DNA from 3 places in the Micromonospora zamorensis genome. Region 2 is predicted to be linked to each of the others. Evidence: riboswitches for the same ligand, from Rfam matches in the RefSeq annotation. Region 2 holds a riboswitch; each other region holds the start of a gene.
The links. A riboswitch is a leader RNA that binds a small molecule or an ion and turns the genes downstream of it on or off. The one in region 2 is predicted to bind cobalamin.
Positions count from the first base shown of each region.

Region 1: it holds a riboswitch for cobalamin, as region 2 does, so the genes downstream of both, GA0070619_RS29850 (ABC transporter substrate-binding protein) here and GA0070619_RS10045 (ribonucleoside-diphosphate reductase subunit alpha) in region 2, are expected to answer to the same signal.
Region 3: it holds a riboswitch for cobalamin, as region 2 does, so the genes downstream of both, GA0070619_RS16210 (acyl-CoA thioesterase) here and GA0070619_RS10045 (ribonucleoside-diphosphate reductase subunit alpha) in region 2, are expected to answer to the same signal.

Region 1 covers NZ_LT607755.1:6,625,137-6,635,471, forward strand. The annotation lists gene GA0070619_RS29820 (C40 family peptidase) at 1-1,094, opposite strand, end outside; gene mqnE (aminofutalosine synthase MqnE) at 1,332-2,501, shown strand; gene GA0070619_RS29830 (hypothetical protein) at 2,525-2,962, shown strand; gene GA0070619_RS29835 (DUF4229 domain-containing protein) at 3,036-3,332, shown strand; gene GA0070619_RS29840 (C39 family peptidase) at 3,448-4,785, opposite strand; gene GA0070619_RS29845 (M14 family metallopeptidase) at 4,997-6,877, shown strand; cobalamin riboswitch at 7,034-7,156, shown strand; gene GA0070619_RS29850 (ABC transporter substrate-binding protein) at 7,241-8,170, shown strand; gene GA0070619_RS29855 (FecCD family ABC transporter permease) at 8,247-9,308, shown strand; gene GA0070619_RS29860 (ABC transporter ATP-binding protein) at 9,413-10,249, shown strand; gene GA0070619_RS29865 (VOC family protein) at 10,199-10,335, opposite strand, start outside.
Region 2 covers NZ_LT607755.1:2,379,671-2,390,005, forward strand. The annotation lists gene GA0070619_RS10035 (FadR/GntR family transcriptional regulator) at 1-116, opposite strand, end outside; gene GA0070619_RS10040 (enolase C-terminal domain-like protein) at 125-1,519, opposite strand; cobalamin riboswitch at 1,890-2,106, shown strand; gene GA0070619_RS10045 (ribonucleoside-diphosphate reductase subunit alpha) at 2,299-4,617, shown strand; gene GA0070619_RS10050 (ribonucleotide-diphosphate reductase subunit beta) at 4,671-5,666, shown strand; gene GA0070619_RS10055 (peroxiredoxin) at 5,663-6,328, opposite strand; gene GA0070619_RS10060 (AAA family ATPase) at 6,374-6,973, opposite strand; gene GA0070619_RS10065 (transposase family protein) at 7,051-7,830, shown strand; gene GA0070619_RS33375 (RelA/SpoT family protein) at 8,527-10,335, opposite strand, start outside.
Region 3 covers NZ_LT607755.1:3,687,420-3,697,754, forward strand. The annotation lists gene GA0070619_RS16205 (DEAD/DEAH box helicase family protein) at 1-434, shown strand, start outside; gene GA0070619_RS16210 (acyl-CoA thioesterase) at 738-1,181, opposite strand; cobalamin riboswitch at 1,377-1,591, opposite strand; gene GA0070619_RS16215 (copper resistance CopC family protein) at 1,723-3,621, shown strand; gene GA0070619_RS16220 (copper chaperone PCu(A)C) at 3,687-4,286, shown strand; gene GA0070619_RS16225 (Dyp-type peroxidase) at 4,310-5,524, shown strand; gene GA0070619_RS16230 (copper resistance CopC family protein) at 5,548-6,114, shown strand; gene GA0070619_RS16235 (cupin domain-containing protein) at 6,179-7,312, opposite strand; gene GA0070619_RS16240 (hypothetical protein) at 7,326-7,679, opposite strand; gene GA0070619_RS16245 (helix-turn-helix transcriptional regulator) at 7,879-9,480, shown strand; gene GA0070619_RS16250 (aldo/keto reductase) at 9,528-10,335, opposite strand, start outside.

The DNA.
Region 1 (10,335 bases), 2.9 Mb from region 2:
ATGCCGACGTGGTGGATCGTCGTCCAACTGCTGCCGGAGGCGAAGAAGAGCAGATCGCCGGGGAGTAGCGCGCTCTGCGGCACCGTCCGGGCCCGGGTGGCGGCGTACTGGTCGCGGGAGACCCGGGGCAGGTCGAAGTAGTCGGCGCCGGGAGACCGGTACGCCGCCCACATCAGACCCGAGCAGTCGAACTGGTTCGGCCCCTCCTCGGACCACTTGTACGGGTCGCCGAGCTGGGCGAGCGCGTACCGGACCGCGGCAAGTGCCCGCGGGTGGGCGGCCATGCCGCTGATGTTCTGGTTGGAGACGTAGCCGGCGCCGATCTGCTGCTCGGCGGCCTCCTGCTGACGCTCGATCTCGATCAGCTGTGTGGCGTTGTCGCGGCGCAACTTGAGCAGGCTCGCCTCGGCCGTGCGGAGCGACGCCTCGCCGGCGGTGAACTCCGCCTCGACGGAGTCGACGCGGATCTTGGCGGCGGCGTGCGCCTGGTAGGCGAGCTGCTCGTTGCTGCGGGCCCGGGACAGCTCCCCGGCCACGCCGGTGGTGCCGCCGTCGACCTTCTGGCCCCGGGTGATCTGCTGGAGGCGGTTCAGCTCGCGGATGTCCTGGGCGAGGTCGCTGTCCGGCAGCGCGGCAGCTGCCTTTACGGCGTCGGCGGCGGCCGCGTCGGCCGCCTGCTGGGCCCGGAGCAGGGCGTCCTGCGCGGTTGCCAGTGTCTTGCCGGCCGCGTCGAGCTGCGCCTTGGCGTCGACGCGTTTCTGCTTGGTCAGCAACAGCGTCTCGCCGAGCGCGCCGACCTGGGCCTCGCCGGCGGAGATGGCGGCGGCCAGCGGACCCGTGCCCACGTTGACCACCGGCGGGACCGGGACACCGGCGACGGGAGCGCCACCGGGCAGTTGAAGCGCACCGGTCACCGCGGGGCGGGAACCGGTGTCCGGCACGGTGGTCGGCAATCCGGGCTCGGCGTACGCGGGGGTGGACAGCACGGCCGCGGCGATCGCGCCGAGCAGGGCGGCCCAAAGCTTCGGACGCAGCACCGGCGAGATCACCGGGTTCCGTCGTCGCTGCCGTCGCCCGCGCCCGCTGTCGACCATTCCGCTCCCCGTCCCGCAGTCCGTCACCGCGCTTGGTGGGCGCGGCGGTCGGGACGGTACCAGTGTGTGGTTCCGCCCCGTTCTGTCTTACCGCACGACGGCAGTGATGTCGATGCATCTCCGGGTTACAGGAGGCTGAGAGTCTGGTGAAGTGGATCGCTGCCGGCGACCGTGCCGCCGTGGCTGTCGGCGTCCCGACGTACGCTCGACGAGGACCGCAGGTGGAAGGGACGTGCCATGGACGCCGGACTCAAGCGTGAGCTCGAAGCGAAGGTGTACGCCGGTGAGCGGCTGACCCGGGAGGACGGGGTCGCCCTCTACGACAGCGACGACCTGACGTGGCTGGGCCGGTTGGCGCACCACAAGCGCACCGAGCTCAACGGTGACCGGGTGATGTTCAACGTCAACCGGCACCTCAACCTGACCAACGTCTGCTCGGCGTCCTGTGCGTACTGCTCGTTTCAGCGCAAGCCGGGCGAGAAGGACGCATACACGATGCGCATCGACGAGGCGGTTCGCAAGGCCAAGGAGATGGAGGATGAGCAGCTCACCGAGCTGCACATCGTCAACGGCCTGCACCCGACCCTGCCCTGGCGCTACTACCCCAAGGTGTTGCGCGAGCTGAAGGCGGCGCTGCCGAACGTCAAGCTCAAGTGCTTCACGGCGACCGAGGTGCAGTGGTTCGAGAAGATCAGCGGTCTGAGCGCCGACGAGATCCTCGACGAGCTGATGGACGCCGGTCTGGAGTCGCTGACCGGCGGTGGCGCGGAGATCTTCGACTGGGAGGTCCGGCAGCACATCGTCGACCACGCATGCCACTGGGAAGACTGGTCGCGCATCCACGCCCTGGCGCACCGCAAGGGCATGAAGACCCCGGCGACGATGTTGTACGGCCACATCGAGGAGCCCCGGCACCGGGTCGACCACGTGCTGCGGCTGCGTGAGCTCCAGGACGAGACCGGGGGCTTCGCGGTCTTCATCCCGCTGCGCTACCAGCACGACTTCGTGGACTCGGCGGACGGCAAGATCCGTAACCGGATCCAGGCGCGCACCACGATGGCCTCGCCGGCCGAGTCGCTGAAGACGTTCGCCGTCTCCCGGCTGCTCTTCGACAACGTGCCGCACGTCAAGAACTTCTGGGTGATGCACGGGCTGTCGGTGGCCCAGCTCTCGCTGAACTTCGGCGTGGACGACCTGGACGGCTCCGTCGTCGAATACAAGATCACGCACGATGCCGACTCGTACGGCACCCCGAACACGATGCACCGCGAGGACCTGCTGCACCTGATCTGGGACGCCGGGTTCCAGCCGGTCGAGCGGGACACCCGCTACAACGTGGTCCGGGAGTACGACAAGGCCCCGTCGCTGGCCGAGCGGCGCGCCGAGCCGCAGCAGGTCTGGGCCTGAGCCACCACGTACCCTCGCAGTCGATGACCGAGCAACGCGAACCTGAGCAGCAGAGTGGGTTTCCCCGCCGGGACGCCGAGGGGCGCATCCGTACCCTCGGCGATCTGCTCGGGGTGTGCCTGGCCGGCCTGGTCATCGGTGTGCTGGCGTTGGTGTTGTTCGACTGGGCGTTCGCCTCGATCGGCGCCGGTGATTTCGGGCACACCAACGGCTGGCTGGCGGTGATCCTGCCGGCGTGGCTGTTCTGGGACGACTTCCGGGCCTGGGGGTTCGGCGCGGCCCGGGTGGTGGCTGCGCTGGTCGCCGCCGCAGTCGGGGTGTTCGTCGGGCTGCTGATCGCCGGTCTGGGCTCCGGGTTGCCACCGTTGCTCTCCGGCGCGTTGGCGGCGGCGGCGTTCACTGTGGCGTACGCGGCCCTCTGGTTCCCGGGCGTCCGCTGGCTGGCCCGCCGAACCGGCTGACCGCGACCGCCCGCCGGGCGGATCGACCCTCCCGCCGACATCGGCGGGCGACGGAGAGAACGGAGTGGTACGGGTGAGCGCCGCGCTCAAGTACACGCTGGGCCGGATCGGGCTGTTCGTCGCCGTGCTGGCGGGCCTCTGGCTGATCGACATGAACGTGTTCCTGAAGCTGATGTTGGCGCTGGCCTTCTCCGCCGCGCTCTCCTTCTTCCTGCTGCGCGGTTGGCGGGACGAGATGGCCGAGGAGATGGGCACCGCCGCAGAGCGCCGGCGCACCGAGAAGGAGCGCCTCCGCAGCGCCCTGGCCGGCGAAGACAGCCCCAACCCCAACCCCACCCGCCCGGCCGAAGGCCCGGACACTCCGCGTTGATCAAGAGGTTTGCGTCACGGAACTGGGTTCCGGTGACGCAAACCTCTTGATCACCCGCGTTGAGCGGGGCGGCGCGGGGCCGGGTGGCAGGGGCCGGGTGGCAGGGGTTGGTGGGTTACCAGTTGGTGGAGCCGGGGACCTTGGGCCAGGGCTTCGAGGTGGGCTTGATCAGGTACGCGATGCCGCCGGAGCCGCCGGAGACGCCGCCGCTGGCGTTGGTGCGCTTGGTCCGCAGCCAGATCTGCTCGAACTGCGCGCGCTTGTAGACGTTGCGCACCACGTCGTTGCTGGACGATGCCGGGTCGTTGACGATCACGTCGCCGTCGGCGGTGAAGCCGACCACCACGAACAGGTGCCCGGAGGTGCCGTAGTTCGCCCCGTCCAGCTCACTGGCGAGGAAGGACTGGCTGGTCACGACGGGGATGCCGGCGGCGATGAAACGCTCCAGCTCGTCCAGCGAGTGCAGTCGGGTCACCCGACCCTCCAGCCCCGGGAAGCTGGCTGCGTACGCGGTGTTGAACGGCCAGTTGCCGGCGCCGTCGTACGCGTAGTCGTAGGTCATCCGGGCCGCGTGGTTGACCGTCGGGTCGGGGTAGGTCGGGTCCACCCAGGAGGTGTCGGCCTCCGAGGGCTTGCGACCCCAGTACTCGACCACCATCTCGGTGGAGGTGGGTGAGCACCAGGCCTCGCCGCCGCCGTCGTACTCGGGGTAGTGCCCGGAGTGCACGTTCTGCGAGTAGCGCGGCACCGGCAGCTCGACGCCCCAGGCGATGTGCCCGGCGCTCGGGGTCACGGTGAACCGGTCCGGCACTGTGGAACTCATCGCGCCGAGCATCCGCACCACCGGTGCGGCTGTCTGCCCGGGTGCCCGGTAGAGGGTCAGCCGCAGCTGGTACGACCGCAGCAGCACCCCGGCGGTGGCGTCGTCGATGCTGAAGGTGTCGGTCCAGATCGTCGACCAGGGGTCACCCTGCCGGTTGACGCTGGTCCGCTTGATGTCGGTGTCGCCGGACGCCCAGCGACCCATGACATACCACGGGGTCTGGTCGCCGCTGGTGTAGCTGCCCTGCATCTCCACCTGGATCCAGGTGCCGGCGGGGGTTTCCGCGTTCCAGGAGGCGATCAGCTCGCTGGCGTCGAACCCGACCCGGGTCACCGGTGAGGTCCAGGTGCCGTACTCCCAGGTGCGGGTGGTGCCGGTGTGCGGGTCGGCGTACTCGGTGGTGCCGGCCGGACGGGCCAGGGTGAGGCCCGCTCGGGCGCCGGGCACCACGCGGGTGCCGGACCGGCTGCCCCGGTGCCAGTCGGCGGGCCCGGACCAGTCCTGGAAGGTGATCTGCTCGTCGTGGGTGGCGGCGGGCGGGCGGGCCGCCGTCGCTGGCGCGCTGGTGGCGAGCAGGGTGAGCGCGGTGACGCCGGCGAGGGCGGCCGCGTGCAGGCGGGATCTGGCCATGGGTGCTCCGCGGTGTCGAGAGGGGCATCGTCGCTGGTCAGTTTCCCGCTTGGAGGGAAGTTTCGCCAGATGTTCCTGAGTGGAAAATCATTGCCGCCGGGATGATCGGCTCGGGATGGACAAGGCAGCGAAGGATATTGATATGACCATGTGACAGGTGGTGAAGTGTGCTTCACCGAGCGGGATCTCCCGCCGATCAAGGAGGTAGTTGATGGCCCTCCGCACGCCCATCCCTCTCCGCCGCGTCCTGGTGCTCGCCGTCGTCACCGGGCTGGGCATCGTCACCGTCGCCGCCGGTCCGGTCGCCGCCCGACCCGCACCGGACCGGTCCACCGAGCCGGCCGCCGCCAGCTACCGGGTGCTCGGCCCCCGGACCCTCGCCGACCGCAACGCGGTGGCCCGCACCGGAGCCGCCATCGACTACTCCGAACACGGAGTCCTGCACATCTCGGCGACCGCGGGTGAGGCCGCCGAGATCGGCAAGCTCGGCTTCCGGCTGGAACCGCTGGCCCCGCCGCCCAACGCCGAGCGCGGCGCCGGCGAGATCGGCACGATGGCCTTCCCGCCCGCCGACTCCAACTACCACGACTACGCGGAACTGACCGCCGTCGTGAACCAGGTCGTCGCCGACCATCCGGCGATCGCCCGCAAGATCAGCATCGGTTCGTCGTACGAGGGCCGCGACCTGATGGCGGTGAAGATCTCCGACAACGTCGGCACCGACGAGAACGAGCCCGAGATCCTGTTCAACTCCCAACAGCACGCCCGTGAGCACCTGACCGTCGAGATGGCGATCTACCTGCTCAACCTGTTCACCGACAGCTACGGCTCCGACTCCCGGATCACCAACATCGTCAACGGCCGGGAGATCTGGATCGTGCCGACGGTCAACCCGGACGGCAGCGAGTACGACATCGCCACCGGGTCGTACCGGTCCTGGCGCAAGAACCGGCAGCCCAACAGTGGTTCGTCCAACGTCGGCACCGACCTGAACCGCAACTGGTCCTACAACTGGGGTTGCTGCGGCGGCTCGTCCGGCACCACCTCGTCGGAGACCTACCGGGGGCCGTCGGCGTTCTCCGCACCCGAGACGCAGGCGCTGCGCAACTTCGTCAACGGTCGGGTGGTCGGTGGCGTGCAGCAGATCAAGGCCAACATCGACTTCCACACGTACTCGCAGCTGGTGCTCTGGCCCTACGGCTACACGACGGCGAACACCGCGACGGGCATGAACGCGGACCAGTACAACACCTTCGCCACCATCGGCCAGCAGATGGCGGCCACCAACAACTACACCCCGGAACAGTCCAGCGACCTCTACATCACCGACGGGGACAGCCTCGACTGGATGTGGGCCACCCACAACATCTGGGCGTACACCTTCGAGATGTACCCGGGCTCGTCCGGCGGTGGCGGCTTCTACCCGCCCGATGAGGTCATCCCAGCGCAGACCTCGCGCAACCGGGAGGCGGTGCTGCTGCTGAGCGAGTACGCCGACTGCCCGTACCGGGCCATCGGCAAGCAGGCGCAGTACTGCGGCAGCGGCGGTGGCGGCACCACGGTCTGGTCGGACACCTTCGAGACCGCCACCGGCTGGACCATCAACCCGTCCGGCACCGACACCGCCACCCTCGGCGCGTTCGAGCGGGGCGCCGCCCAGGCGACCACGTCCTCCGGCGCCAAGCAGCTCACCCCGTACGCCGGATCCAACGACCTGGTCACCGGCCGGCTCGCCGGTTCGGCGGCCGGTGACTACGACGTCGACGGCGGCGTGACCAGTGCCAGGTCCCCGGCGGTGACCCTGCCGTCGTCCGGCACGCTGAGCCTCTCGCTGGCCTGGTACCTGGCGCACGGCTCGAACGCCTCGTCGGCGGACTACCTGCGGGTGAGCGTGGTGCACAACGGCGGCACCACCGCGCTGCTCACCCAGGCTGGCGCGGCGACCAACCGCAACGGGAGCTGGGCGGTGGCCAACCTCAACCTCACCCCGTACGCCGGGCAGTCGGTCCGCATCCTCGTTGAGGCGGCGGACGCCTCCGGCGCCAGCCTGGTAGAGGCGGCTGTGGACAACGTCACCATCACGTCCTCCTGATCGGGTGGGGCCCCGCTCCGCCCCGCGGGGCCCCACCACCCGTTTCCGAACACCACCAACTCGGACATACGCCCTCCGACGGTCACCGTGTGACGGTTCCGGGGGATCGACTCGCGGCGATCGGCGCGTGATCGATCCGGCACGTCCCGGCGGTGCGCTACCGTCTTACCGACCAGTCCGCAGCGAAGCCGGTGCGAAACCCGGCGCTGTCCCGCAACTGTGATGCCCCACCCGACGGTGGGGACGAGCCAGGTCGCCTGCGGATCGGTCGCGAAACGCGCTCTCGAGGAAGGGCGCCTCGTGGGCGGGCGTACGAAAGTCCTGTCGGCGAAGCACCACACTCCTCGACCGACAGGAGGCCCCATGTTCAGACGTACCCCTCGGCTCTTCGCCGCGACCCTCGCGGTCGCCGCGCTGGCCCTCGCCGCCTGCGCCGAGAAGGCCGACGACAAGCCGACCACCGGCACCGCGGCCGCCGCCTACCCGGTCACGGTCGGCACGCTCACCCTCGACAAGCGCCCCGAGAAGATCGTCGCGCTGTCGCCGACCGCCACCGAGATGCTCTTCGCGATCGGTGCCGGCCCGCAGGTGACCGCCGTCGACGACCAGTCCAACTATCCGGCCGACGCGCCCAAGAGCGACATCTCCGCCTTCCAGCCGAACGCCGAGGCGATCGCCGGCAAGAACCCCGACCTGGTGGTGCTCTCCGACGACCGCAACAAGATCGTCGAGCAGCTCGGCAAGCTGAAGATCCCGGTGTACCAGACCCCGGCGGCCACCACGCTCGACGACACGTACCGGCAGATCACCGAGCTGGGCACGCTGACCGGGCACGCCGACCAGGCCACCGACGTCGCCAGCCGGATGAAGGACGACATCGCCAAGCTGGTCAAGGACGTGCCGCAGCGCGCAGAGAAGCTCACCTACTACCACGAGCTGGGCCCCGAGCTGTACAGCGCGACCAGCAAGACCTTCATCGGCACGCTCTACAGCCAGATCGGTCTGACCAACATCGCCGACCCCGCCGACGCGGACGGCAAGAGCGCCGGCTACCCGCAGTTGTCCCAGGAGTTCATCGTCAAGGCCAACCCGGACTTCGTCTTCCTGGCCGACTCCAAGTGCTGCCAGCAGAACGCCGACTCGGTCAAGGCGCGCAGCGGCTGGTCCGGGCTCACCGCGGTGAAGAACAGCCAGGTGATCGCACTGGACGACGACGTCGCCTCCCGCTGGGGGCCGCGGGTCGTGGACCTGCTCCGGGTCATCATCGACGCGGTCGCCAAGGTGCCCGCGTGACCGTCGTCCGTCGGTGACCGGGCCGCTTCCCGCGGCCCGGTCCGCCGGACCGCCGTCCACGCCGCGCCCCGCCGGGCTGCCGTCAAGGGCCCGGCCCGCCGGGCTGCGCAAGCGGTGGCTGGTCGCCGGGGTGTTCGCGGTGCTCGTCGCGCTCGTCGCCGGGGTGTCGCTCGGCCCGGTCAGCCTGCCTGCAGGCAGCGTCGCGGCCGAGCTGCTCAACCTGATCCCGGGGGTGCACCTCGACAGCGGTCTCTCCGAGCGGGAGATCGCGATCGTCACCGAGCTGCGGTTGCCCCGGGTGGTGCTGGGCCTGCTGGTCGGCGGGCTGCTCGCCCTCGCCGGCGGCTGCTACCAGGGCGTCTTCCGCAACCCGCTCGCCGACCCGTACCTCCTGGGCGTGGCCGCCGGCGCCGGCCTCGCGGTCACCGCGGCGATCGCCCTCGGCGGCGCCGGCCGGCAGGGCGCGATCTCCGGGCTGCCGATGACCATCCCGTTGGCAGCCTTCGCCGGTTCACTGCTCGCCGTCACGATGACCTACGTGCTCGGCGCGGCCGGCGGGCGCGGCGGCTCGCCGGCGATGCTGATCCTGGCCGGAGTGGCGGTCTCCGCGTTCCTCTCCGCCGGGCAGACCTACCTGCTGCAACGACACTCCGACAGCATCCAACCGGTCTACTCCTGGCTGCTCGGCCGGCTGGCCACCGCCGGCTGGCACGACGTGCTGCTGGTGCTGCCGTACGCCGCTCTGACCACTGTGGTGGTGCTGCTGCACCGCCGTGAGCTGGACGTCCTCGCGGTCGGTGACGACGAGGCGAGAAGTCTGGGCCTGCACCCGCAGCGCACCCGCTACCTGTTGATCGCCGCAGCCTCCCTGGGCACCGCTGCGGCGGTCTCCGCGACCGGCCTGATCGGCTTCGTCGGCATCATCGTGCCGCACACCGTCCGGCTGCTCGCCGGGTCGAGCTACCGGGCGATCCTGCCGCTGTCACTGCTGTTCGGCGGTGCGTTCCTGGCACTGACCGACGTGGTGGCCCGCACCGTCGCCGCTCCGTCCGAGGTGCCGATCGGGGTGGTGACCGCCCTGCTGGGCGGCCCGTTCTTCGTGATCGTGCTGCGGACCGCCCGACGGGTGCTCACGTGAGCCGCGAGCCCGCCGCCGGCCCGCCCGGCGGTCGTCCGCCTGGCGGCCTTCCGTCCGGCGGTCCTTCGTCCGGGGGTCTTTCGTCCGGGGGTGGTGACGGCGGTGTGCCGGCCGTCGAGGTGCGCGGGCTGCACGTCGACCTCGGCGGCACACCGATCCTGACCGGCGTCGACCTCACCGTCGCCGTCGGCGAGTGGGTCACCGTGATCGGCCCGAACGGCGCCGGCAAGTCCACCCTGTTGCGCGCCGTCGGCGGCCTGCTGCCCGCGCCGGGGGCGATCACCCTGTTCGGTACGGCGAGCACCGCGCTGCGCCGCCGGGACCGCGCCCGGGTGGTGGCCACCGTGGCACAGTCGCCGGTGGTGCCGCCCGGCATGTCGGTGCTGGACTACGTGCTGCTCGGCCGCACCCCGTACATCCCCACGCTGGGCCGGGAGTCGGCCGCCGACCTCGACGCCGTGCACGAGGTGCTCGGCCGGTTGGACCTCACCGGCTTCCACCGCCGTGAGCTGGCCACCCTCTCCGGAGGCGAACGGCAGCGGGTGTTCCTCGCCCGGGCACTCGCCCAGGGCGCGACGCTGCTGCTGCTCGACGAGCCGACCAGCGCGCTCGACATCGGGCACCAGCAGGAGGTGCTGGAACTGGTCGACCAGTTGCGCCGCGAGCACGGCCTGACCGTCCTCGCCACGATGCACGACCTCTCCCTGGCCGGCGAGTACGCCGACCGGATGGTGATGCTCGCCAGCGGTCAGGTGGTGGCCGCCGGAACCCCGTCCGAGGTGCTGACCGAGCACCTGCTGGCGACCCACTACCGGGCCAGCGTCCGGGTCGTCCCCGGCACCCACGGCCCACTGGTGGTCCCGGTCCGCCCCCGCGCCAGATCGTCCGGGTCAGGGGCCCAGGTCGATGACGGAGAAGAGGGCGCCCTGGGGGTCGCGTAGGGCTGCGAACCGGCCCGCCGGGATGTCCCGGGGCGGGACCAGGATCGTTCCGCCCAGCTCGGCGGCGCGGGCCGCGGCGGCGTCCG
Region 2 (10,335 bases):
GAAACGCCGAGCGACTCGGCGAGGTCCTTCTCGATGGGCAGTCGGTCCCCGGGCTTGAACTGCCCTTCGAGGATCATCCGCTTGATGCCGTTCACCACTTCGTCGGTGCGCGACATGACACCCCCTAGCGGCCGGCGGGGGTGGCCGTCCCACCCGCGATCACGTACGGCTCCGAGGATGACACGGTAGTCGGGTCCGACGCCGCCCAGTAGTGGCCGTCGGGAAACCGGTAGAGCGCGACCGACTCGGGGCGCATCCGGGTGGAGTAGCCGGGCTGGCTGGGCAGGACGTAACCGCTGCCCGAGCCGGTGTCCCGGACGACGCACGGGTCGGTGAAGTGCTCGTGCAGGTGGTCGACGAACTCGGTGACCCGGTCGGTGAGATCCCCGGAGATCGCGACGTAGTCGAGCACCGACACGTGTTGGACCATCTCGCAGAGCCCGACTCCACCGGCGTGGGGGCACACCGGCACGTCGAACTTCGCGGCGAGGAGCAGCACGGCGACGATCTCGTTGATGCTGGCCAGCCGACCGGTGTCCAGCTGGCAGAAGTCGATGGCCCCGGCCTGGAACAGCTGCTTGAACATCACCCGGTTGTGACAGTGCTCGCCGGTGGCCACGCCGATGGGAGCGACAGCGCGGCGGATGGCCGCGTGGCCCAGGATGTCGTCGGGACTGGTCGGCTCCTCGATCCACAGGGGTGTGAACTGGGCGAGGGCCTTGACCCACTCGATGGCCTGACCGACGTCCCAGACCTGGTTGGCGTCGATCATCAGGTTGCGGTGCGGGCCGAGGATCTCCCGGGCGATCCCACAGCGGCGGATGTCGTCGTCGAGGTTGGCGCCCACCTTGAGTTTGACGTACCCGTAGCCGGCGTCCACCGCCTCCTGGCAGAGCCGGCGCAGCTTGTCGTCTCCGTAGCCGAGCCAGCCGGCCGAGGTGGTGTAGGCGGGGTAGCCGGTGCGGTCGAGCTCGGCGAGGCGGTCGGCCCTGGTGCTCTCCTTGGCCCGCAGGATGGCCAGTGCCTCGTCCCGGGTCAGCGCGTCGGACAGGTAGCGCAGGTCCGCGATGTCGACGAGTTGCTCGGGGGACATGTCGACGAGCAGTCGCCACAGCGGCTTCCCGGCGAGCCGGGCGACCAGGTCCCATGAGGCGTTCAACACGGCGGCGAGGGACAGGTGGACGACGCCCTTCTCCGGCCCGAGCCACCGCAGTTGGCTGTCGGAGGTGAGGAGTCGGTAGACCGCGCCCATGTCTGCGGCCATCGTCGCCACGTCCAGGCCGACCAGAAGCTGCGCCTGGTGCACCGCGGCCGCGGCGACGATGTCGTTGCCTCGACCGATGGTGAAGGTCAGCCCGTGACCCGCGAGCGGCACGCCCACGCTGTCGACACCGTCGGTGTGCAGGATGACGTACGCCGCCGAGTAGTCGCCGTCCTTGTTCATGGCGTCGGACCCGTCGGCGGTCAGTGAGGTGGGAAAACGGACGTCCTCGACGGTGACGGCGGTGATCTGCGGCATGCGCTCCTCGCCCGGCTAGGCAAAAGATCGGATGATCACCCGGAGTATACGGAGGGCGGTTCTGGCGCGTCAACGACCTTGATCCACCCTGAAGGGCGGACATCCACCGTCTCGGGGCCGTCGAACCTGGTCAATGTTCGAACCCGATCCACTGTGCCCATTGGCGCGATACATCAAATCTTTGCCGGTGTCGGCCGCCCGTGGATCGCGTCGTGCCGTCAGTCGCACCGCCTGCGCCTGCTGCTGCCATCGACGCGCCTGGCCGGCCGGGACGAACCCGCGCCGGTGCGGCTGGTGATCACCGTCACCGGCTCGGCCGCGACACGCCGAGACCGACATGTGGGGTGTGACAACGCCTGCATCCCTATATATGGTGTCGAGCGCAGCTGGTTCGACCGCTCATCCGGTGCGGTCGAGGCAAGAGGGAACCCGGTGGAAATCCGGGACTGTCCCGCAGCGGTGAGTGGGAACGACCGCCGTCATCAGCACTGGGCCACGAAGCGGCCTGGGAAGCGACGGCCAGTAGGAGACCGGCCAGCCCGGTTGTGCCCACGAGTCCGAAGACCTGCCAGCGCGCCGCGTACCCGCACCCGGGTGGGCGGCGGTCCGAGGCCGCGTGGGACGGCTGACGCCACCTGACCCACGCCGTGCCGGCGTGGCGTCCGTCGGTGTCTGTCTCCTCGCGTCCGGGCCACCAGGTCTCGAACTCCGAGGAGCGAGTGGTGACAGTCACCGAGGTAGTCCCCGTCAGCGGCGACGCGACAGTGCGGCGGACGCCGATGCAGGTCCGCAAGCGCAACGGCGCCACCGAACCCGTGGACGTGAACAAGATCGTCCGGGCGGTCGAGCGGTGGGCCGACGACCTGACCGACGTCGACCCGATGCGCGTCGCCACCCGCACCATCAGCGGCCTGTACGACGGCGCGACGACGGCCGAGCTGGACCGGCTGTCCATTCAGACCGCGGCCGAGATGATCGGCGAGGAGCCGCAGTACTCGCGCCTCGCCGCCCGGCTGCTGGCCGGTTACGTCGACAAGGAGGTGCGTCGGCAGGGCATCACCTCGTTCAGCGCGGCGATCCGGGTCGGCCACGCCGAGGGCCTGATCGGAGACGACACCGCCGCGTTCGTCGCCGCACACGCCACGATGCTCGACGCCACCGTCGATCCGGACGGTGACCGGCGATTCGAGTACTTCGGCCTGCGTACGGTGGCCGACCGGTACCTGCTGCGCCACCCCACCAGCAGGCTGGTGCTGGAGACCCCGCAGTACTGGCTGCTGCGGGTGGCCTGTGGTCTGTCCACCACGCCCGACGAGGCGACCGGTTTCTACCGGCTGATGTCCAGCCTGGCCTACCTGCCCAGCTCGCCGACGCTGTTCAACTCCGGCACCCGGCACACCCAGATGTCCTCCTGCTATCTGGTCGACTCCCCGCTCGACGAGTTGGACTCGATCTACCAGCGGTACGCCCAGGTCGCCAACCTGTCCAAGTTCGCCGGGGGCATCGGCATCGCGTACTCCCGGGTCCGGTCCCGGGGCGCGCTGATCCGCGGCACCAACGGGCAGTCCAACGGGATCGTGCCGTGGCTGCGCACGCTGGACGCGAGCGTCGCCGCGGTCAACCAGGGTGGCCGGCGCAAGGGCGCGGCCTGCGTCTACCTGGAGCCGTGGCACCCGGACGTCGAGGAGTTCCTGCAACTGCGCGACAACACCGGCGAGGACGCCCGACGCACCCACAACCTGAACCTCGCCAACTGGGTCCCCGACGAGTTCATGCGCCGGGTCGAGGCCGACGAGATGTGGTCGCTGTTCGACCCGCACGAGGTGCCCGAGCTGCCCGACCTGTGGGGTGAGCGGTTCGACGCCGCGTACCGCGAGGCCGAGGCGCAGGGCCGCTACGTGCGGCAGGTCCCGGCCAGGGAGCTGTACGGGAAGATGATGCGGACCCTGGCCCAGACCGGCAACGGGTGGATGACCTTCAAGGACGCCGCCAACCGGTTGTGCAACCAGACCGCCGAGCCGGGCAATGTGGTGCACCTGTCCAACCTCTGCACCGAGATCGTCGAGGTGTCCAGCGACGCTGAGACGGCCGTGTGCAACCTCGGTTCGGTGAACCTCGCCGCCCACCTCACCGACGGTGGCATCGACTGGGAGCGGCTGCGCGCCACGGTCCGTACCGCTGTGACGTTCCTGGACCGGGTCATCGACATCAACTACTACCCGACCTCGCAGGCGGCGGCGAGCAACCCCCGCTGGCGGCCGGTCGGGCTCGGGCTGATGGGCCTTCAGGACGTGTTCTTCGCGCTGCGGCTGCCGTTCGACTCGCCGGCCGCGCGGGAGCTGTCCACCCGGGTCAGCGAGGAGCTGTACCTGACCGCGCTGGAGACCTCGGCCGACCTGGCGCGTCGCTTCGGCGCGCATCCGACCTTCGCGCAGACCCGGGCCGCGCGGGGTCAGTTGCAGCCCGACCTGTGGGGCGTCGAGGGTACGCAGACCGCGCGCTGGGACGCGCTGCGCGAGCGGGTCGAGGCGTACGGGCTGCGCAACTCGCTGCTGGTGGCGGTCGCGCCGACCGCGACCATCGCCTCGATCGCCGGGTGCTACGAGTGCATCGAGCCGCAGGTGTCGAACCTGTTCAAGCGCGAGACCCTGTCGGGGGAGTTCCTCCAGGTCAACACCGCTCTGGTGCGCGAGCTGAAGGCCCGCGGTCTGTGGACCGAGCGGATCCGGTCGGCGATCAAGCGGGCCGAGGGGTCGGTGCAGGACATCGCCGAGCTGCCGGCCGGCGTACGGGAGTTGTTCCGCACCGCGTGGGAGCTGCCGCAGCGCGCTTTGATCGACCTGGCGGCGGCCCGTGCCCCGTTCATCGACCAGTCCCAGTCGCTGAACCTGTTCCTGGCCGCACCGACCATCGGCAAGCTGTCCTCGATGTACCTGTACGCCTGGAAGGCCGGGCTGAAGACCACCTACTACCTGCGCTCCCGCCCCGCCACGCGGATCCAGCAGGCCACCGTCAGCGCTGTCGCACCCGTCTCCGTCGACGCGGAGGCGCTGGCCTGCTCGCTGGAGAACCCCGAGTCGTGCGAGGCCTGCCAGTGATCCCCGCCGACACCGCCACCGACACCCGCACCACCGACACGAGGACCACGCACATGCTGCTCGACCCCGGGATGGACCTCACCCTCCGCCCGATGCGCTACCCGCACTTCTTCGACCGGTTCCGTGACGCCATCCGCAACACCTGGACCGTCGAGGAGGTCGACCTGCACGCCGACCTCGCCGACCTGGACAAGCTGTCGCCGGCCGAGCGGCATCTGGTCAGCCGCCTCGTGGCGTTCTTCGCCACCGGCGACACGATCGTCGCGAACAACCTGGTGCTCAACCTGTACCAGCACGTCAACAGCCCCGAGGGTCGCCTCTACCTGTCCCGGCAGCTGTTCGAGGAGGCCGTGCACGTCCAGTTCTACCTCAACCTGCTCGACACGTACGTGCCCGACGAGACAGAGCGCTTCGCCGCCTTCGCCGCCATCGAGAACATCCCCTCGATCCGTCGCAAGGCCGAGTTCTGCTTCCGCTGGATCGACTCGCTCAACGACCTGCGGGAGCTGCGGTCCCGGGAGAACCGGCGGACGTTCCTGCTCAACCTGATCTGCTTCGCCGCCTGCATCGAGGGGCTGTTCTTCTACGGCGCCTTCGCGTACGTCTACTTCCTGCGCTCCCGTGGCCTGCTGCACGGCTTGGCCTCCGGCACCAACTGGGTGTTCCGGGACGAGTCGATGCACATGGCGTTCGCGTTCGACGTGGTCGACACCGTCCGCGCCGAGGAGCCGGACCTGTTCGACGACGACCTCGCCGACCAGGTTCGGCGGATGCTCACCGAGGCCGTCGAGTGCGAGGTGCAGTTCGCCGAGGACCTGTTGGGCCACGGTGTGCCCGGTCTGACGCTGACCGACATGCGGGAGTATCTCCAGCACGTCGCCGACCGTCGCCTCGCCCAGCTCGGCATCGCCCCGCACTACGGGTCGACCAACCCGTTCGCCTTCATGGAGCTGCAGGACGTGCAGGAGCTGTCCAACTTCTTCGAGCGGCGCGTCTCGGCGTACCAGGTCGGGGTGAGCGGCACCGTCGCCTTCGACGACGACTTCTAGGCGGCCGATCCGGGGGCCTGGCGTCGCTTGGTGAGCCACCGCATCACGTGCAGGGGGTGCGACGCCGGGTCCGGAATCGGGTGGAAGACCTGTTCGACAGCGCCGTCGGCGATGATCAGCGTCAACCGCTCGTAGAGCGTCATGTCACCGGCGGCGCGGGTCGGCAGACGCAGCGCGTCGGCCAGCGTCAGCCTCGGGTCGGGGATCAACGGGTAGGGCAACCGCAGCCGGTGCGCGAGTTCCCGCTGGTATCCGGTTGACTGCGCGGACAGGCCGTACACCCGGGCGGCGCCGGCCGCGCGGAGTTCCGCGTGGTGGTCGCGGAACCAGGCGGCCTGCTCGGTGCTGCCCCGGGCGCCATGGACCTCCAGCAGCCCGTTGGGCAGGTCGACGCCCGGCCGCCCGGTCAGTGGGTACACGAAGATGACGGTGCGCCCGTCACCGAGCGCACCGAGATCGACCGGGCGGCCGTCGGTGCCGTAGAAGGACAGGGGTGGCAGGCGGGTGCCGACCAGCGCGGTGGGGTCAGTGCCGACCGCCGCGCTGCCGGGCACGACCTGGGTCGCGGCCGCGTCGAGGCGGGCGTCCAGCGCGTCCCGCTGGGCGGTCAGTTTGCCGATCCGCTCCTGCAGGCCGGTGATGGTGCTGCGGTACGTGGCCACCGCCGCCGCACGCGTTCGTCGCTGTAGCGACAGCGACGAATCTCACTAAGGGACGTCTCGTAACTCGGGGCAGCTTGGACGAGGTGATCCGGGAGGTCCGTGATCGATGGCTGCTGCGTATTGCCGGACGAACTCGACGCGGGAGGCGACATCGCTGCGCGGCAGGGTACTGAGCTCGTAGCCGTGGTGGGTGTAGGCAGTAACCATGGCGTCGTGGGTACGGACGGCTTCGGCGAAGTCTTGGTGTCGTTCGCTGTCAGTGCTGTAGATCTGCGGCCAGGGCGGGGCGATGAACACACGCTGGTGGTAGCGGAACAGCTGCGCTGCGGCTGTCACGTGGGCGGGAACGGGCTGGCCGAGTAGGAGGTAGTAGCCGACCATGTCCGGGATCCCCCGGTCGAAGAAGACGGGCCCGGGATGCTGGCTGGCTTGGCGGTAGGAGCGGATCTCCCAGCTGAGCATGATCTCGGCGAACAGTCGTGAGTCGCCGGTGTGCAGCGCCTGGCCGCCGATCGACAGCTGGTCCTGGATGATCTGTCGTCCCGCTTCGTCGATGCAGGCGTGACCGGAACGCCGCAAGCTGTCGATCAGCGTGGTCTTGCCGGCACCGGGTCCCCCGGTGATGACGATGTACTGGCTGCTCACGTCGTCCTCTCTGATAGGCGTCTGCTCCTCGTGCCCCCAGCGTCTGTCCGCTGAAGACGGTCATCGAGGATGCGTGGGTGCAGGTGATCTCCGCAGCCCGCCAGGAGTGGATCTTCCCGTTCACGGGGCTGACCCCCGCCCAGTTCCGCAGGCTGGTCCGTCTCGTCGCCGAGCGTGGCGGGGACGGCATCGCTGACGGCCGGCCGGGCCGACAGTGGGCCCTCGATCTTCCCGACCGGGTGCTGTTGGTCGCCGTCTACTGGCGCACGAACCTGACGATGCGCCAGATCGGCCCGCTGTTCGGGGTGTCACACTCCGCGGCCCACCGCGTCATCGACACCCTCGCGCCGCTGCTGGCCCTGACACCGGTACGTAAGCGGCCGGTCGAGCAGATCGCGATCGTCGACGGCACGCTGATTCCCACCCGTGATCACCGCCTGGCCACCCGGAGCAAGAACTACCGGTACTCGACGAACCTGCAGGTCGCCATCGACGCCAGCACCCGCCTGATCATCGCCGTCGGCGACCCACAGCCCGGCAACCGCAACGACACCATTGTTTACCGCAGCTCGGGCATCGACCAAAAGTTGAACGGGCGGCCGGTGATGGCCGACGGCGGCTACCGCGGCAACCCCGAGGTGATCATGCCCTACCGTAAGCCCGCCGACGGTGCCGATCTGCCCGCCTGGAAGGAAGCCCTCAACGTCGAACACCGCACTGTCCGGGCAGGGGTCGAACACGCCCTGGCCAGGATGAAATGCTTCAAGATCCTGCGCGACTACCGTCGCGCCGCCCACACATTGGCCGACGCCGCTTCCGGCATCGCCAACCTCCACAACATCATCCTGACCGGCTGACCACCGGCCCGGCGCCGAGCAACGCCTTCACCCAGTTACGAGACGTCCCTTAGCCCAGACTGCCCGATCGCCATCACTGTCAACGAATACGGTGCCTGATCGACGCCTTGGTCATCGAACCCTCACGGCGCGTCGCAGACGTCATTGCCCGGTCCATCAATCGATGTCGGCACCATGAACAGGCCAAAACAGTCGCTACGCCCGACAAGCCGTCACAGAACCGTGATTCGAGGAGGTATGAACTGGCCGCCCATGGTCATCCTTCCGGGATCTCGCCGCCACCGGATTACTTGACTGCACTTCGCGGGTTGTTCCTAGCAAAAGCCGACCTTCATTCGGCCAACCCATATGCTCTCGTGGGAGCCTTCATCGGCCGCAAGCAGCCGGTACATCGCGATGCGAGCTACCAGATTTCCGCGCGCTCGTTACCGAATTGAGGTAGCTGCCAGGGAGTGTGCCGACAGGGATTCCGCGTACAGGGTTGAGCGTGTCCCGCGGTATTACCAATACGCAGCCGATACCGCTCTGAAGCAGCTGTCTGCCAGCACGGCCATTCGTGGTGGGCGAATCCCACTGCGAGTGGCCTTCGATGGCGGCTCAGCATGCCCGGGCCGGTGATACTCGCTGCAAGAGAGCAACAACCTGGTCCAAACTCGAGTGAACCGCGGGCTACACGCATGCATCCCAGCGGAAGCGTCACACCTCGGCTGATTTGGTTCTGTACACGTCGAAGACACCGTCGATGCTGCGGACCGCGGCGAGTAGATGCCCAAGGTGCTGCGGGTTGGCCATCTCGAAGCTGAATCGGCTCACCGCCACTCGATCCCAACTGGTGGAGTGTGTCGCGGAGAGGATGTTGACCCGCTCGTCGGAGAGCACCCGGGTGACGTCGGCCAGCAGCTTGTGCCGGTCCAGTGCCTCGACCTGGATCGCGACCAGGAACGTCGAGGCGGAGGTGAGCTTCCAACTCACCTCGACCACGCGCTCGCTCTGCGCCCGCAGGTCCTCGGCGTTGGCGCAGTCGTCGCGGTGCACGCTCACCCCGCCGGAGCGGGTGACGAAGCCAAACACCGAGTCCGGTGGGACCGGGGTGCAGCAGCGGGCCAACTTGATCCAGACGTCGCTGACGCCCCGGACCACGACACCGGGGTCGCTGCTGCTCTGCCGGCTGCGCGGTGGCCGGGTGGCGACGGCGGTCTCGGCGATGTCCTCCGCCGCGCCCTCCTCGCCGCCGTACGCGGCCATCAGCTTCTGCACCACCGACTGCGCGGAGACCTGGCTGTCGCCGACCGCCGCGTAGAGCGAGGCCACGTCGGCCAGGTGCAGGTCCCGGGCGATCGACATCAGCGCGTCGGAGGTGAGCATCCGCTGCAACGGCATGCCCTGCTTGCGCATCGCCTTGACGATCGCGTTCTTGCCGGCCTCGATCGCCTCCTCGCGCCGTTCCTTGTTGAAGTACTGCCGGATCTTCGTCCGGGCGCGGGGGCTCTTGACGAAGCCCAGCCAGTCCTGCGTGGGGCCGGCCGTCTCGGACTTCGACGTGAAAATCTCGATCACGTCGCCGTTGGACAGCGTCGACTCCAACGGCACCAGCTTGCCGTTGACCCGCGCCCCGATGCACTTGTGCCCGACCTCGGTGTGCACCGCGTACGCGAAGTCCACAGGCGTCGACCCGGTCGGCAGCGGGATGACGTCACCCTTCGGGGTGAAGACGTACACCTCCTGGCTGGACAGGTCGAAGCGCAGCGCGTCCAGGAACTCGCTCGGGTCGGCCGCCTCACGCTGCCAGTCGAGCAGCTGCCGCAGCCAGGTCATCTCGTCGATGTGCGCGGGCGGGCCGACGATCTGGGTGCCCTTGTGCTCCTTGTACTTCCAGTGCGCGGCGATGCCGAACTCCGCGGTGCGGTGCATCGCGTACGTGCGGATCTGCATCTCCACCGGCTTGCCGGTGGGCCCGATGACAGTCGTGTGCAACGACTGGTACATGTTGAACTTGGGCATCGCGATGTAGTCCTTGAAGCGGCCCGGGACCAGCTGCCAGTTGGCGTGGATGACACCCAGCGCCGCGTAGCAGTCCCGAACCGTGTCGACCAGGATCCGCACCCCGACCAGGTCGTAGATGTCGTTGAAGTCCCGACCCCGCACGATCATCTTCTGGTAAATCGGATACAGGTGCTCTGGCCAGGCGGTGATCTCTACTCGGATGTCTGCGGCGCCAAGGTCGGTCAGCATTTTGTCAGTGATCTGCCGCCGCAGGCCGTCGTGCTGTAGCTGGTGCTCGCTCAACAGTCGACTAACCTCAGCGTGGCCCTCGGGGGACGTAACCCGAAAGGCCAGATCGTCCAACTCCCGATGGATTCTAAATATCCCCAGGCGACGTGCCAGAGGACTATAAACACTAAGAGTCTCCTTTGCGACGCGACGCTGCTCGGGTCCCGGATAGGAGAAGGGCGAGCGAAGCTCCTGCAAGCAGGAAGCCAGCGTGATTATCAGAGTCCGGGGGTC
Region 3 (10,335 bases), 1.3 Mb from region 2:
AGGTCGGCGAGATGCTCATGACCATCACGCCGGGACTACCCGAGACTGACAACTTCCAGCACTGGCCGCCGTGGCGGCAACTCGTCGTCGAGACCGCCCGCCGCGTGCTCGACTACACCGGCGGCACGTTGGTGATACCCATGACTGTCCTGGTCGAGCAGTACTGGCGCGAAATCAGTACGGGCCTCGCCCAACATGCCATCCCGGTAAGGCACTTCGTCCTTCACGCTGACGAAGACACCCTCCGCGGACGTATCGAGGGAGAACACCGCGTTCCGTCTGCGTTCCGTCTCAAGTACCTCGAGCCCTACGCCGACGCGGCCCGCACGTGGCTGCATGCCGAGGCCGAGGTCATCGACACCACGCACCTGTCTCCCGCCCAGGCCGCCGCGCAGATCGTCCTCCGAGCTACCGGGGAAAGCTCAGGTGCCTAACCTCGGCTTGGAATCGCGCTGATTGGCACTCTGGATAATTGCGCCAGCCAGCAGACAGGCACGGAGCGTTCAGGTCAACGCCGTAGGGGTATCGGTGCTGGCTGATGTTGACCGCTGCATCGGACACGCCGGCCGCTTTGGTGTGAGCTGATCTCGACGCAAAGCCTCCGGGTACGGTCAAGCCCGTGGGCCTTCGATCGGCGAACTTATGCGGCCTCCTTCCTGAGCTGCAGTGACCTAACGACGCTCACGCGCAGGGCTACTCGGACCGGTCAGCGCCGCAACGGGCGGACCGAGCGCTTCTCAGCCCTCGGCGCCGTCGAGCAGCGCGCGCCGTAGCGCCAGGCGGTGCTCCCGGCGGATCTCCGCCTCCCGGTACCGTCGCCGGTCCCCGTCGGTCTCCGGCAGCAGCGGCGGCACCGTACGAGGCTGACCGTCGTCGTCGATGGCGACCATGACCAGGTGGGCGGTGGCCACGTCGGTGGGCGGCACCGCCCGGTCCCACCGGTCGGCGGTCACCTTGACGGCCACCTCCATCGAGCTGCGGCCGGCCCAGGTGATCCGGGCGTCGACGTGCACGACGTCGCCGACCCGCACCGCGCGCAGGAACGCCGTCTCGTCGATGGCGGCGGTCACCGCCGGCCCGTCGGAGTGCCGTGCGGCGACCACACCGGCGACGGAGTCGATGAGGTTGAGGATCCGGCCGCCGTGCACCGTACCCATCAGGTTGGTGTGGTGCTGGTCCATGATCTGCGACAGGGTCAGGTGCGACGCCGACGGCGCTCGGCCGGCGATCGTGGTGGTGTCGTGCACAGCGGTAGTCCGTCCCTCGGGAAACCACACCGCCGGGTCGCGGGCACACGCTGACGAGGACGCGCCCGCGCCACACGCACGGCCCGTCACCCGCTCAGCCCACCCACGAGGCCGACGGCAGCGCACACGGTTGTGTACGCGGCGCCGGCAGGTCTTCGGACTCGCGGGCCTGACCGGTCGCGCCGGTCCCCTACTGGCCGTCGCTTCCCAGGCCTGCTGGCCCAGTGCTGATGACGGCGGTCGTTCCCACTCACCGCTGCGGGGCAGCCCCGGATTTCCACCGGGTTCCCTCTTACGACGCCCAGTCGGTCACGACGGGGCGAACCAGCGCCGCCGGCAGCATAGCTGGCCAGGGAATCCGCCCGCCTGGCGCGTCGTACCGCGGCCGCGCGGCGTCCTCGTCATCAACTTTTGCCATCTGAGGAAAAAGATCGCCACCTCTTGAAAAAAGTCTCAAGGCGGTGAGGATATTCAAATGCGTCGTCTCCCTCAGACTTGCGGGCGGGTGGTCTCGGGCCTCCTCGCGTTCCTCCTCGCCTCGGCGGTCGCCCTCCTCGCGTCCGCCCAACCCGCCGCAGCTCACGGGACTCTCGCCATGTCCACTCCGGAGAGCGGCGCCACGGTGAACGAGCCGTTGACGTCGGTACAGCTCTACTTCACCGAGAAGGCCGCCGCCAACGCGTTCTTCACGATCACCGCCCCGGGCGGCGTCCGGGTCGACAACGGCTGGTCGTACGGGGAGCCGAAGCCGCTGGACAAGCCGGTGCGGGAATACTTCCTGGTCAACGGGCAGTTCGAGCCACGGGAGTACACGACGGGGTTCCCCGCGGTGGTGCCCGTCTCCCACCTGCCGGCCAAGGGCCAGTACTCGGTGAGCTACCTGTCGGTGGCCTCGGACGGCGACACCGTGCGGGGCACGTTGACCTTCCGCTACAACGGGCGGGTGACGGCAGCGCCGCAGGGGTGGAGTGCGCCGTCGACCCAGCCGGACCCGGCGCTGGTGGCCGCCACCGAGCAGCACGGATCATCCGGGCAGGGATCGGCGGTGCCGACCACCGCAGTCGAGTCCGTGGCCCCGCCGTCCGCGGCTGCGGCGGCCCCGCCGACCGGGTCGACCGAGGAGAGCGACTCGGGGGCACTGGCCTGGATCGGCTGGGTGGTGGCGGTCGCGGCGGCCGGGGCGGTGGCAGGATTCGTCGTCTGGCGTCGCCGATCGGCTTCCACCGGCAGACCCACCGGCCGGGGCCGTACCTCGTCGGCGAACTCCGGCCGACGCGGCGGCGGCGCCCGTTCGACGACCAGGACCGGCGCCGGCCGGACCGTCGGTGCCAAGCCCAGCGGCCGCAAGGTCGGCGGGGGCAGGGCCAACGGTGGCACGGTCGGCGCGGCGACGGTCGACCCGGGCCCACGGCCCGACACGGACCTCGCCGCCGTGACACCTGGGTCCCGGCTGAGCAACACCCACCTGGCGCTGCTGGTTGGTGGGCTGGTGATCGCCCTGCTGGCCGGGTTCGGGTTGGCTCGCATCGGGACCGGCGACGAGAGCCCGGCGGGCGGCACCGCCCGTCCGCCCGCCGCAGGGCAGGCGGAGTCCGCGACCGACGGGCACCAACACCCTGCGGGCACCGGGCCGCACACGCATCGCGGTGACGGCGCGACGGGCGAGACGCTGGCGACCGGGACGACGGTCAGCGCCGGTGGGTACACCCTGCAACCGCTGGAGCGGTCCCAACCACCTGGTGTACGCGCGGACTACCGTTTCCGCATCGTCGGGACCGACCGGCAGCCGGCGACGCGTTTCGCTGTCGTCCACGACAAGCCGTTGCACCTGATCGTGGTGGGCCGCGACCTGTCCGGCTACCAGCACCTGCACCCGACGATGGCGCCGGACGGCACCTGGAGCGTCCCTGTGACGCTGGCCCGGCCCGGCGGCTACCGCGTCTACGCGGACTTCTCCGTCACCGCGACCAACGGCACGCAGGTCCCTCTCGTGCTGGGTGTCGACCACACCGTGCCCGGCGCGCACACCCCGACCGCGCTGCCGCCGGCGCAGGCCGAGACGACGGCCGGGCCGTACGCGGTGTCGATGAACGGCACCCCGACGGTGGGGGTGACGGCACCGATCCACTTCCAGGTCAGCGGCGCTCCGACCACGCCGGTGCAGTTGGAGCCGTACCTGGGCGCGTACGGGCACCTGGTCGTCGTCCGCGAGGGCGACCTCGGGTACGTGCATGTCCACCCCGAGCCGGAGCTGGTCGACGGGTCGGTCAAGTTCTGGCTGACCGCGCCGAGTTCGGGCCGGTACCGGGCGTTCTTCGACTTCCAGGTCGCCGGCAAGGTGCACACCGCCGAGTTCACGATCAACGTGCCCTGAGACCGGAACTTTCTCCCTGCTGCGGCCGACCATCCAGCCAGCAGCAATCATCGGAGGAAGAACACATGCGCACCACCAGCCCGCTCGGTTCACGCCGCTCGGCCACCGTCCTCACCGCCGCCATCCTGGCGGTGGGCGCCGCCGGTTGTGGCTCGTCCGACTCTCCGTCGGCGGCGCAGCCGAGCCCGTCCGTGTCGGCCTCGGCCAACCCGGACGCCGGTGTGATCGGCATTCGTGACCCGTGGGTCAAGGCGGCCGACAAGGGGATGACGGCGGCCTTCGGGACCCTGGTCAACGACGGCGACAGCGATGTCACGCTGACCAGTGCCACGACCTCGGTGTCGTCGATGGAGCTGCACGAGATGGCCATGAAGGACGGCAGGATGGTCATGCGGCAGAAGCAGGGCGGCATCGTGATCAAGGCCAAAGGCACGCACGCGCTGGAGCCCGGTGGCGACCACCTCATGCTGATGAGCCTCACCAGGCCCGTCCAGGCCGGCGACGAGTTGACCTTCACCCTGACCTTCGCCGACGGCAGGACCCAGCAGTTCCGCGCGGTGGCCAAGCCGTTCACCGGCGCGCAGGAGAGCTACGCCCCCGGGCACGGCGAGCCCATGCCCGGCATGAGCGCTACGCCGGGGATGAGCATGAGCCCGGCATCGTGACCGGGACGGCACCCGTCCGGCCGGTGAGCAGGCGCGGCCTGCTCACCGGCGGGGCTCTCGCCGTCGGTGGTGCCGTGGCCGGCGGGGCCGCGATCGCCGCGACCCGCGCCGGGCAGACCGGAGCACCTCCGGCGACCGCTGCCGACACGACGCTGGCGTCGACCGTCGGCGGCCTGGTCGAGCCGTTCCACGGCGCCCGGCAGGCCGGGGTGGCCACCGAACCGCAGGCGCACGCGGCATTCGTCGCGTTGACCCTGCGGGCCGGAACCGACCGGAGCGCGTTGGGCCGGATGCTGCGGCTGCTCACCGACGACGCGGCCCGGCTCACCCGGGGCCAACCCGCCCTGGCCGACACCGAGTCCGAACTCGGGCTGCTACCGGCGCGACTGACGGTGACCTTCGGCTTCGGGCCCGGCCTGTACCGGGCCGCCGGCGTCGACGACCGGCGGCCGGCCTCGGTGGTCGACCTGCCGTCGTTCCGCGTCGACCGGCTCCAGCCGGCCTGGTCCGGCGGTGATCTGCTGTTGCAGATCTGCGCGGACGACGCGATCACCGTCGCCCACGCCCAACGAGTCCTGATCAAAGACAGTCGGCCCTTCGCCACCGTCCGCTGGATCCAGCAGGGTTTCCGGCGCAGCCCCGGCGTCGAGCCGGGCGGCCACACCCAACGCAACCTGTTCGGCCAGCTCGACGGCACCGCCAACCCCCGGCCCGGCACACCGCTGGACACCGCCCTCTGGGTGCCGGACGGCCCAGCGTGGCTGCGCGACAGCACCACGCTGGTGGTGCGGCGCATCAGCATGAACATGGAGACCTGGGACCTGCTCGGCCGTGCCGATCGCGAGCTCGCCGTCGGGCGGCGGCTCGACACCGGCGCTCCCCTCACCGGCACCGCCGAGCACGACGAGCCGGACTTCGCCGCCACCGGCCCCGACGGGCTCACCGTCATCCCCGACTTCTCGCACCTCACCCGGGCGCATGTCACCGACGACCGGCTGAAGATCCTGCGCCGGCCCTACAACTACGACGGGGTGCCGACAGCCGAGGGCCACGCCGACAGCGGGTTGGTCTTCACCTCGTACCAGGCCGACATCGCCAGGCAGTTCCTGCCCATCCAACGCCGGCTGGCCGACCGGGACCTGCTCAACGAATGGACCACGCCGATCGGGTCCGCCGTCTTCGCCATCCCACCCGGATGTCCACCGGACGGTTGGATCGGCGAGCAGGTGCTCGGATGACCCCCGCCAACCGGAGACTCGCCATGACCGTGCCGCCGTCCCGTCGCACCGCCGTCCGGCTCGGCGCGGCGGTGCTCGCCGTCGTCGTGGCACTGCTCGTCCCGGCTGCCCCGGCTTGGGCGCACAACTCGCTCAAGTCGGCGACGCCGGCCCGGGAAGCGACAGTGCCGAGCCCACCGACCGAGGTCACCCTCGAATTCATGCAGCGGCTCGACCCCACCTTCACCACCATCGTGCTCACCGACGCTGCCAGGCGGAAGCTCGCCACCGGTGACCCGGTGGTCGTCGGGGCGAAGAGCACGGTCCAGGTGACCGACCCACTGCCGAACGGGACGTACACGGTCGCCTACCGGGTCGTCTCCGCCGACGGGCACCCGGTCCAGGGGTCGTACCCGTTCACGGTGGCCGACCCGGCGTCCAGCGCCGCGCCGGTCGCCGACCCCGGTACGTCGGCCGCTGCCCCGTCCGCCGTCGCCGCGGTGCCGACCGACGGCGGCCCGGGTGCCGGCGTACTCGTCGCGGGTGCCGCGCTGGCCGCTCTCGTCGTGGTGGCGGCTGGGCTGCTGTGGCGGCGGGCCGCCCGTCGCTGACCCGACCCGCTCTCGCCTCTCCGGCACCCGTCGGAAGCTGATCCGCGAGGGCCGGTCACAGTGGTCAGACCACCGTCTGCTTTGTGGTCGGCAAGGCGTCGACCATCGACTTCTGCACGTTGATCGTGTCCGCGATGATCTCGTGGGGCGTGTTGGCCATCCACTGCATCACCGAGATGTCCTCGAAGCGCGGGTGCCGGAACATCTCCAGGAACACCAGCGGTTCGTCGCCGGTGTTCTCGATGTAGTGCCCGTACGCGAACGGCACGTAGCCCACGTCGCCGGCCTGGAAGTCGAACGTCCGGGCGGCGGCCTGGGCCGCGAAGACGCCCATCCGACCGGTGCCGGAGATGTAGTACTGCCACTCGTCGGTGGTGGGATGCCAGTGCAGTTCGCGCATTCCCCCGGGCTCGACCTCGACGAGGGCGGCGGCGGTGGTCACGGACGCGGCGAAGTTGGTCGAGTCGGTGACCCGTACCGTCCCGCCGCGGAAGCGTTGCGGGGTCTGGGCGGTCATCCGGTGTTTGAAGCTGCGCGGGATGTCACCGGTGGGGCTGATCACCCGGTCCTGTTGCAGGGGCGGCGGCACGTCGCCCTGGAAGATGTACTTCTCCCGCTCGGGCAGGTTCTCCATCTGTTCCATCGTCCAGCCGAAGTTCTTGGCCAGGACGTGCCGGGGCGTGTGGGCGAAGAAGTCGCTGAGCAGGAAGGTGTTGTTCTCCGAGAACGCCCCGTCGTTGAAGACGAGCAGGAACTGCGCGCCCTCGTCCAGCGCCTGGATGTTGTGCGGCACACCCTGCGGAAAGAACCACAGGTCGCCCGCCTTCACGTCCTCGATGAAGTTGCGTCCCTCGTGGTCGACCGCGCTGATCCGGCAACTGCCGCTGAGCATGTACGCCCACTCCGACTGCTGGTGCCAGTGGATCTCGCGGTATCCGCCCGGCTCCAGACCGAATTGGACGCCGGCCATCTGGGTGGCGATCGGCAGATCCCGGGCGGTGACCTCGCGGGTCCAGCCACCCTTCTCCACCCGGGTGTGCGCCTGGGAGAACGAGAACTTCAGGTTGGGCACCAGTCGACTGTCGGTCGTCGGCGGCACCACCAGGTCGGGGTTCTGCCGCTCAAGTGCGATGTTGCGGCCGGGGATGGGCGGGCCGCCCTGGTCGCCGCGTCGCGGCTGGGGATCGCTGTTCGCCATGATCGCTGTCTCCTCACTCCGGTTGGGCCGGGTTGGGCGCGGACACGGATCCGCCTCGCAGGCGTGGCCGGGACGGCAGCCCCAGCAGGGTGCGCACCGAGGACCACCCGTACTGGACCGTGATCGCGGCAGGAACCGCCACCGCGGTCGCCACCACCACCAGGCGGGTCCACGGCGGAGCGTGGCCACCCGCCCCGGTGCTGGCGAACACGACGAGAGCCAGCAGTACGACCCGGAGCCGGTGCACGCCCGGAAGCCCGGGCCGCCCCGGCTGCTCGCCCCGATCGTTGGCTGTCGAACAGCAGTCGGGCCGACCCGTTGCGCTGCTCGGCAGCCAACCATCGAGGGGCGACGTGGAGTGAGCCATGCTTTCGATGATCGGGGCCGGTGCGGCGCCGTCGCATCACGTGATCGCGCCATTACGGCACGCCAAATCCGGGACGTCGTGGGCCATTCGGCGCAATCGCGCCGGTTCGTCGATCTGGTCGCCCGCCTCTGCCGCCATGGCTAGGCTCGGTCGCAGGACGGCATTTCGACGCGCCGGGTAACCACCGGGGAGAACGCCATTGTCCGAATCATCCTTCAACGCCGGAGCGATCCCGGCTGACGACATCGCCGCCGACGCCGAGCAACGACAACGGTGGCTGTTCGCCGCGGCGGATCAGCTCCGGCTCGACGGGCGCGGCCAGGCTGCCCTGCGCGTCCTCGCGGTGGAGATCGCCGCGAATGGCCGCGGTGAGCGACACCGTGCCCTGCTGCTCGGTCGCCTGGCACAGATCGCGGCGCTGGAGCCTCCGTCGATCGCCCTCGCGGGCCTACGGGAGTCGCTGAACCAACGGCTGGACGGCCCCAGCCGAGCCACTCTGCTCGCCGTCGTCGCCACCATCGCTGCCCGCACCGGACATCCGGACGCCGACGCCCTGCTGCGCGAGGCGGGCACCGCGCACGCCACATCGGGCGACCGGTCTTCCGCCCGCCACCTCGCTCTCGGCCGGGCCGCCCGCGCGCTGTCGCACGGAGATCTGCCCGGCGCGCACGCCGTCCTGACGGCCATGGACCCGGACGCCAGGGCGGCCCGACGGGACGCCACCTCGGTCCGAGCCGAAGGAATCCTGGTGCAGCTCGGTCTCGGTCGGCACCAGGATGCCCGGACGGCGATCGGTCAGGCCTTCGACGACACCACCTCGACCGGTACGCCGCTGAGCGGCACCCTGACCGCCCTGGACTGCCTGCGCATGGTCGCGGTGGGCGAGTTGCCCGAGGCTGCCGCCCTCGCGGCCACCAGGCTCGGATCCGATTCGGTGGACATCAGCCAGGAGACACGTGCCCTGCTGGTCACGGTCATCGCGGAGGTGCACCACCGCCGGGGCGATCACCACGCGGCGCGCGCCGTCCTTCGTGCCTGCCTGACCCGGAGACGGTGGCCGGACAGTACGGTGTGGACTCCCGCCTTCTGCGTCGCCGTCCGCGATCCGGCCCTCAGCGAGCCGTCGAGCCTCCTCAACAGCATCGTCGCCGACCTGCACCGGTCGGTGCGGTCGCTCCTGCCGGTGCCGCAGTTCGGCCCCCGCCTGGTCCGCGTGGCAGTGGCCGCTGGCGACACGCAGGCCGCGCGCCGGGTCACCGAACTTGTCGCACTGGTGGCCACACGGACTCCGGTCCCGCTGTGGCAGGCACTGGCGGACCAGACCAGAGGGCTGCTCGATCGCGACCCCGACGCACTCCGCTCGGCGATCGCCGGGCTGCGCACCACCACCGCGTGGCCGGCCCTGGCCGACGCGTTGCTCGACCTCGCCAACAGCCCCCGGCTGCATCCGACCGAGGCGTGGGACGCCGCGCACGAGGCGGCTGCCCTCTACGCCCGCATCGGCGCGCCGGGCGACCAGGCGACCGCCGACCGGAGATGCGCCGAACTCGCGGCCACCCCACGCCGTCGGTCGTCGGTCGACGAGTCGCCCCGCACGGGCATCGACGCGCTCACGCCCGCCGAGGAGCGGGTGGCCGAGATGCTCGCCGCCGGTGCCACCAAGAAGGAGGCGGCCGGGCACCTCTTCGTCTCGTTCCACACGGTGGACACCCAGCTCCGGTCCATCTACCACAAGCTGGGTATCAACAACCGGATGCAGCTGGTGCGAGCCTGGGACCGGTACAGGTCGACAATCGGCTGATGACCGAGCCATCCGACGGTCTGGCGGTCAACTCCCTGACGTGGCCGTCACTTCTCGCTGTCGAGCAGGTCCATCATCGGCGCCGCGTACCGCTGGCCGGAGGCAGCACCGGCCGGCACGGCACGCTCGATCTCGTCCAACGTCTCCTGATCCAGCGTCAGGTCGGCTGCGGCCAACGACTCGGCCAGCCGATCCCGCCGCCGCGCGCCGACCAGTGGCACGATCTGCTCGCCCTGCGCGGCGACCCAGGCGATCGCCACCTGACTCGTGGTCGCCCCCAGCCGCTGGGCGACCCGGCCGAGCGCGTCCACGAGGCGCAGGTTCGCGGCCAGGTGCTCGCCCTGGAACCGTGGGCTGTTCGCCCGGAAGTCCGTGCCGGTCAGCTCACGGTCGGCCGACCAGTGCCCGCTGAGCAGACCTCGGGACAGCACACCGTAGGCGGTCAGGCCGATGCCCAGCTCGCGCAGCGCCGGCAGGATCGTGGCCTCCGGGCCACGCGACAGCAGCGAGTACTCGATCTGGACGTCACTGATCGGTGCCACGGCGGCGGCCCGACGGATGCTGTCCGCGCTCACCTCGGAGAGCCCGATGTGCCGGATGTAGCCGGCCTGTTGCATGTCGAGCAGGGCGCCCACGGTCTCCTCGACCGGCACCTGCGGGTTCAGTCGCGACGGCCGGTAGATGTCGATGTAGTCGGTGCCCAACCGGCGCAGCGAGTACGCCAGCCGGTCCTTCACCGCCGCCGCCGACACGTCGTACGGTGCCGCCTGGAACCCGCCGTCCGGTGTCCGGCGCGCGCCGAACTTGACGCTGATCACCAGCTCCTCCCGGCGGCGCTCCCGCAGCACCCGGCCG